2 regions of the Paraburkholderia sp. RL18-085-BIA-A genome follow, and region 2 is predicted to be linked to the other one. Evidence: predicted binding sites of a transcription regulator. Region 2 holds the regulator's gene; the other holds the start of a gene.

Region 1 (3,696 bases), on a different contig from region 2:
AATTGATGCCGAACAACTTGCCCCAGAATTGGGTCATGTCCTTATAGATCTGTTTGCCCGTCATCACGTAGACGGACTCCATGATGACGAGCAACCACGCGAGGCCGAGGGTGAGCGGCACGAACAGAAAGTGATAGAGCGCCGTGATGGCGAACTGGAGGCGCGACAGTTCTACGACTTCGCTAACGGGCATGTTGATCACCTTGAGACGGATGCGAAGCAGGTGCGGACAGCAGCGCCTGCGAAACCTGTTCAGGCGGCAGCGACATATGCTCCGCTTGAGGATGATTGAAGAATGAGTATTTGAGCACTATCAGCAGTGCGAATTTGATGGCGAGGATGATGGCGATATCCCGCGCGAACGTTGGACCACGCACCCAGCTGGTAAACCGCCTCCGCCAGCGGGACCGGAGAGAGTTGTTGCGATTGAGGGCTATGGTCATGATCGGTCGAAAGCGACTTCACACCGGTTAGTCCGGCTGGATCCAGGCCGCTCGAGCGGTCTGGCGAGTGCATCCCGATTTTAGGAGCGGATCCTCGCGCGCATTGATCTGACAGTGCGGCATTGAGTCGCGAAACTCGCCGCGTTTATCCAGTATTGGTATCTAGCTTGTTATAGGTCAAGAAGTGCATGGAGGGCATGCATCTTCTCGAACGGAGGCGGGTGGCGCGAACGCGCGTGCGGGCGGGCGGATAAAAAAGCCCCGCCGTCTTGCGAGGGCGGGGCTTGGCGCTGGCTGGCGCGCCGGACGAACCGGCAGGTTGATGGCTTTCAGACCTTACGCATATTCCGTCAACGCGCCGCGCATCTTCTTCATTGCGCTCGCTTCGATTTGCCGGATACGTTCCGCGGACACGCCGAATTCGTCGGCCAGTTCGTGCAACGTCGAGCCGCCCGAACCGTCGTCTTCCACCTTCAGCCAGCGTGCCTCGATGATGCGGCGGCTGCGGGCGTCGAGTGCGTCCAGCGCATTGGCGATACCGTCGCTTTGCAGCCGGTCGCGCTGACGCGAAGCCAGCACGGCGGTCGGCTCGCTATGCGAGTCGGCCAGATAGGCGATCGGCGCGTACGACTCTTCGCCGTCCTCGACCTGGCCTTCCAGCGCGATGTCGCCGCCGGACAAGCGTGTTTCCATTTCAGCGACTTCTTCGCGCTTCACGTTCAGCTCTTTGGCGAGACCTTCGATCTCGTCCGGCGTGAACGCGCCCAGCCCTTGCTTGTGGCTGCGCAGGTTGAAGAACAGCTTGCGCTGCGCCTTGGTGGTGGCGACTTTCACCATCCGCCAGTTGCGCAGGATGTATTCGTGGATCTCGGCTTTGATCCAGTGCATTGCATACGACACGAGGCGCACGTTCTGCGCCGGATCGAAGCGCTTCACGGCCTTCATCAGGCCGATGTTGCCTTCCTGGATCAGGTCGGCGTGCGGCAGTCCATAACCCAGATAGTTGCGCGCGATCGACACGACCAGCCGCAGGTGCGACAGGACGAGACGGCGCGCGGACTCAAGATTGTCCTGCTCGCGAAATTCGGTGGCGAACTGGCGTTCTTCCGCCGGCGTCAGCATCGGAATCCGATTAACGGCCTGGATGTAGGCGTCGATATTGCCCAGTTGACCGGGCAGCAGCGAGGAATGCGAGAGCGCCAGTGCACCTGCCGAAGCGGCCTTAGCCGACGACGGGCTCAAAGTACTCGGAAGGGTCATTGCATGGCTCACGTAGGAAACTCCTTTGGAATCAGACAAAAGCGTATTCAGTAAACGACTCCAGCGATGGATGTTAGCACTCTGATTTGCTGAGTGCTAATACTTAGAGCCCATAGGGGCATCTAGGTTCCTTAAATCCTATTGAAATTCAACTCTTGATAGCCATCATACGCCGGTAGCGGCGGCTTTGCTTAGTGCGCAGAAACTACTCGGTACCGCGCATTAACTCTTATAAATGACCGATTTTTTCCAGATTTAAAGTGATTAATTGCAGAAATAATCGATTCTTCATACAATTTATCAACCGGATTGTATTTAGAATAAGCAAAACAGTTATCCGCCATTAGAACGTTCGTCGAATTCGGGTGTTTAGATGAACAACGAAAAGAATGTTTGGCGTGGTCTGGCTCTAAAAGGCGTGGTGACGGTCCTGTCGTGTGCGGCTTGCGAAGCGGCGTCGGCCGACCAGTTCGGCGTGCAGGTGGCCGCCGGAGCGGGCGATCGCCATATCAAAAAAGTCGATCTCGGCGTGGCTTGGGACCCCAATCTCGCCTGGTGGCAAATCGGTGACTGGCATTTTTCGCTGATCGGCGAAGCGCACGTGGCCTGGTGGCACACCAACGAAGGCGACGTGCACAACGACATCGGCGAAATCGGTGCGACGCCGGTGATCCGCTTCATCAAGGGATCTGGATCGCTGCGGCCCTTCATGGAACTCGGCGCGGGCATCCGCCTGCTGACGAGCCCGCGCATTTCTTCCACCTTCACCCTCGGCACCGCGCTCCAGTTCGTCGAAATGGCCGGCGTAGGCGTGCAGTTCGGCAGCCGTCAGCAATATCTGGCCGGCTACCGCTTCCAGCATATTTCCAACGGCGGTATCAAAGAGCCCAATCCTGGTATAAATTTCAGCCAGCTATATTTGCAATATAACTTCTGACAGCCGTGGCCATGTTCGGCTCACCGGTGCGAGGGGCTGAGCAATGCTGGCAAAGATGATCGAAGCGATCCGCGGGCTTGAGCGAGAGCGCTTTCGTGCGATGGTCGACGGCGACGGACAATCGCTCGACACGCTGCTCGCGGACAACGTGAGCTATGTCCACACGAACGGCAAACGTGAGACGAAGCGACAGTTCATCGACGGGATTACCGGCGGGCGCCGCCGCTACAGGCAGATCGAGGTGCAGTCGCAGGACGTGTTGCCCGTGGGACGCGAGACGTGTGTCGTCACCGGTCGCGCGCTGATCGAAATGGAAGCGAATAACGGCGCGCTGCTGTTTCCGATTGCTTATACGGCGATTCACGCGCAGGAGGACGGGCAATGGCGCCTGATCGCGTGGCAGGCCACGCGGTGCGCGCTCGAGTGAGCCTTGTGAGCCCATGTTGTCTTGCCGGTCGTGCCTTGTGAGCACGCCGGCGGCATCAGAGCGCGGGGTGTGCGCTCTCTCTCGCTGAACAAACTCAGGCGGCGACGCGCTGCCCCTGTCCTTCGGTGTAGCCGGGACGATCCGCTGTGCTGGTTGTGGCCGCTGCGGCGTCCCGAGCCTCGGCGCCGTCCAGACCATGAACCGGATCGGTCGCGCGCATCGCCTCATAGCCCGCATACGGGTGCCGCGGATGCACCGGAAGCCGGTTACAGCGCTCGACCACGCGCCGGACCCCCGCAATATCCGAGAAGTCGAGGCCGATATCGACGCCCTGCGCCTCCAGATTCAACGCGAGCGTGACGAGATCCAGATTGCCGGTACGCTCCCCATTGCCGAACAGGCATCCTTCGACGCGGTCCGCGCCCGCCAGCAGCGCCAGTTCCGCCGCGGCCACCGCGGTGCCGCGATCGTTATGCGGATGCACCGACAGCACGATGCTGTCGCGATAGCCGAGATTGCGGTCCATCCATTCGATCTGGTCGGCGAATACGTTCGGCGTCGCCGCCTCGACGCTCGCCGGCAGGTTCACGATCATCTTGTGGTCGCGCGTGGGCCGCCACGTCTGCGCG
Region 2 (3,696 bases):
GCTGCGATGCGTTCACGCAGGCAATCCGGTGAAACTCCTTGCCGCCCGCATGCAGGAATTCGTCGCGCACTTCCATACCGATTTCTTCAATTGTTTCAAGGCAGTCGGCGGTAAAGCCAGGACAGAACACGTCGGCGCGCCGCACGCCAGCCGCGCCCAGCTCTTTCAGTGTGGGCGCGGTGTACGGCTGCAGCCATTCGGCCTTGCCGAAGCGCGACTGGAAGGTGATCCGGCATTCCACCGGCGTCAGTTCCAGCGCCTGCATCAACAATGCGCCGGTCTGCTGGCATTGCTCGTGGTATGGGTCACCGAGGTCCAGCGTGCGCTTGGGCACGCCGTGAAAACTGAGCACCAGCTTGTCGCCCGCCGCGAAGTCCGGCCGGCCGTGGTGATGCCAATAGTGATGCACCTGGGCAGCGAGCGCCGCAATGTACGCCGGATGATCCGCGTACTGGCGCACCGTGCGGATTTCCGGCTGATTGCGCATGCGCTTGAGCGCCGAAAAGGCGTCGTCGAACGCGGTGGCCGTGGTCGACGACGAGTACTGCGGGTACATGGGCATCAGCAGCACACGCTCGGCGCCCGCCAGCTTCAGCTGGTTCAGCATGGCCGGAATGCCCGGCGTGCCGTAACGCATCGCGTAGTCGACCAGCACCGTGTAGTCGTTCAATTGCAGCAGGTGGCGCAAGCCTTCCACCTGCTTTTCCGTATGGACGCGCAGCGGCGAGCCTTCGGGCATCCAGACCGCGGCGTACTTCTTCGCGGAGCTGCGGCCGCGAAACGGCAGGATCAACAGACGCAGAATGATCTGCCAGGGCAGCGCCGGAATCTCGACCACGCGCGGATCGGACAGGAACTGCGCGAGATAGCGGCGGACCGCGCGCGGCGTCGGCGCGTCGGGCGTGCCGAGATTGATCAGCAGCACGGCGACGCGGTGTGACGCGGCGTTCTGTGAAGGCCGCTCGAGGTCGAAGCGCATAGGCAGCAGGAGTCACCGCTTCACGCGGAGAGTCGATCAGTGGAGATTCATTATAGCGGCGCGGTCCATGGCCGGGGCCGCCACGCACCCCTGGCCGTTCGGCCGATTGGCAAGCTGCGCGCGCTCGCGCATCATGCTCGGCATGGCCTGCCGCGGCGGGGACGACAGACCGTTACTGCTGGCTCAAAGTCAGCGAAAGCAGGCGAGCGGTAATGTCGACAATCGGAATCACGCGGTTGTAGGCCATCCGGGTGGGCCCAATCACGCCGAGCGTGCCGACGATCTTGCCATTCACCTCGTACGGCGCGGTAACGACGCTCATCTCCTCGATCGGCACGAGATTCGACTCGCCGCCGATGAAAATCTGCACGCCCGCCGCGTGACTCGACACGTCGAGCAATTGAAGGAGACTGGTCTTTTGGTCGAACACATCGAACAGCTTGCGCAGGCGCGCCATGTCCGACGACAGGTCGGCGACTTCGAGCAGGTTGCGCTCGCCGGATATCAGCACGGTCTCACCGGTGTCCGATTCGTCCGTGCTGGCCGTGACGGCGGCATGCATCAGCGTGGTCATGTCGCCGCGCAGCTCGTCGATTTCCTCGCGCAGGCGGCGGCGCACCTCGTCGAACGACAGACCCGCGAAATGCGCGTTGATGTAATTGGAGGCCTCGACCAGCTGCGACGGCGAGAAATCGCGCTGGGTCGCCATGATGCGGTTCTGTACGTCGCCTTCAGGCGTCACGATGATCAGCAGGATGCGCTTGTCCGACAAACGCATGAACTCGATCTGCTTGAACACATGGCTGCGCCGCGGCGTGAGCACCACGCCGGCGAACTGCGACAGGTTGGACAGCACGCTGGCCGCCGCGGCGACGATTTTCTGCGGCTCGCCCGCCTGCAGCGTGGTTTTGACGGTGCGCATCACGGCTTCTTCGTCCGCGGCGGATTCCACCGTCAGCATCGTGTCCACGAACAGCCGGTAGCCGCGCGGCGTGGGAATGCGGCCCGCGGATGTATGCGGACTGATCACGAGCCCCAGGTCCTCGAGATCGGACATCACGTTGCGGATGGTCGCCGGGCTCAGTTCGAGGCCCGAATAACGTGACAGCGTGCGCGAGCCGACCGGCTGACCTTCGGCGATGTAGCGCTCAATCAGCGTTTTGAGGAGGGTTTGTGCGCGAGGATCTAGCATGACGGAAAATTTTAGCTCAATGACGGAACTACCGCGAGCGCTAACAGTACCTGGCCCTGTTGGATACGCGACCGCTTGCCGGGGCGCCGCCGGGTCCATGGTCTGGCGCAGGCAAGGCGCCCGGCATTCGACCCGGCGCCTCACTGGTCACCATCCTTGGCATCCTGCGAACCACAGCCAGCGCACGTCGACCGGCACATCTCAGCCACACTTTAATCGGCGCACATGTCATCAAGGCTTCACCATTCTAACGATAATCGTCGCATGCGCTGGCGGCCCGCGTGCGCCGGCCCGCTACCGGGTCTGTCTGCGGTTCTTTTCGGGCCCTACCTATGGTGTAATGCCGGCATGCAAGTGACCAGCCAGTTCAAGACCGTCGCGCTAGTTGGGCGCAACAACACGCCAGGCATTGGCGAGCCGTTGACCGCGCTCGCGTCGTGCATCGCGAAGCGCGGCTTCGAGGTCGTGTTCGAAGCCGACACCGCCGCCGAAATCGGCATCACCGACTATCCAGCGCTGCGTCCCGCCGAGATCGGCGCGCGCGCCGACGTCGCGGTGGTGCTGGGCGGCGACGGCACGATGCTCGGCATAGGCCGCCAACTCGCGCCGTACCGTACGCCGCTCATCGGCATCAACCACGGGCGGCTCGGCTTCATTACCGACATTCCGATCTCGGACATGAGCGTGATCGTGCCGCAAATGCTGTCCGGCAATTTCGAGCGCGAAGAACGCGTGCTGCTCGAAGCGCGCATCATGCGCGGCGGCAATCCGATCTACCACGCGCTGGCCTTCAACGACGTAGTGGTCAACCGCAGCGGCTTTTCAGGGATGGCGGAACTGCACGTCTCGGTAGATGGGCGCTTTATGTACAACCAGCGCTCGGACGGTCTGATCGTCGCCACGCCAACCGGCTCGACCGCTTACGCACTGTCGTCGCAAGGGCCGATTTTGCATCCGCAATTGCAAGGCATCGTGCTGGTGCCGATCGCGCCGCATGCTTTGTCGAACCGCCCGATCGTGCTGCCGGACGACTCGAAGGTGAGCATCCAGATCGTCTCCGGGCGCGAAGTGAACGTTAATTTCGACATGCAGTCGTTCACCTCGCTGGAATTGAGCGACACGATCGAGGTGCGCCGCTCGCGTCATACGGTGCCAATGCTGCATCCGGTCGGCTACAGCCACTACGCCACGCTGCGCAAAAAGCTGCATTGGAACGAATACCCGTCGCACGAAGAAGACCTCAAGCCCTAAGCGGCGCAGCAACGCTGGAACGCCGACGACAACGCGCCGCCGCTGCCGAACCCTGACTCTCAAGCTCATCAGACGACCTCCATGCTTCGCCACCTCTCGATACGCGACTTCGTCATCGTCGCCGCGCTCGACCTCGAATTCGACAGCGGCTTTACTGTTTTCTCGGGCGAAACCGGCGCCGGCAAGTCGATCCTGATCGACGCGCTGGCGCTAGCGCTTGGTGCTCGCGCTGATGCGAGCGTCGTGCGCACGGGCGAGAGCCGCGCGGACATCA

What was found. Region 2 encodes HrcA, which represses chaperone genes, less so after heat shock. Its sites were predicted from a motif close to TTAGCACTCNNNNNNNNNGAGTGCTAA; they were not measured.
Region 1: the regulator HrcA is predicted to act here: its motif matches at 1,777-1,803, upstream of rpoH (RNA polymerase sigma factor RpoH).

The regions. Positions count from the first base shown of each region.
Region 1 covers NZ_JARESU010000007.1:69,279-72,974, reverse strand. Annotated here, with positions in the region: gene P0D89_RS06955 (cytochrome ubiquinol oxidase subunit I) at 1-193, opposite strand, end outside; gene cydP (cytochrome oxidase putative small subunit CydP) at 183-443, opposite strand; gene rpoH (RNA polymerase sigma factor RpoH) at 780-1,715, opposite strand; gene P0D89_RS06940 (acyloxyacyl hydrolase) at 2,077-2,640, shown strand; gene P0D89_RS06935 (nuclear transport factor 2 family protein) at 2,684-3,067, shown strand; partial or broken gene P0D89_RS06930 (2-isopropylmalate synthase) at 3,297-3,696, opposite strand, start outside.
Region 2 covers NZ_JARESU010000012.1:56,893-60,588, reverse strand. Annotated here, with positions in the region: gene hemH (ferrochelatase) at 1-979, opposite strand, end outside; gene hrcA (heat-inducible transcriptional repressor HrcA) at 1,152-2,171, opposite strand; gene P0D89_RS11230 (NAD kinase) at 2,520-3,422, shown strand; gene recN (DNA repair protein RecN) at 3,504-3,696, shown strand, end outside.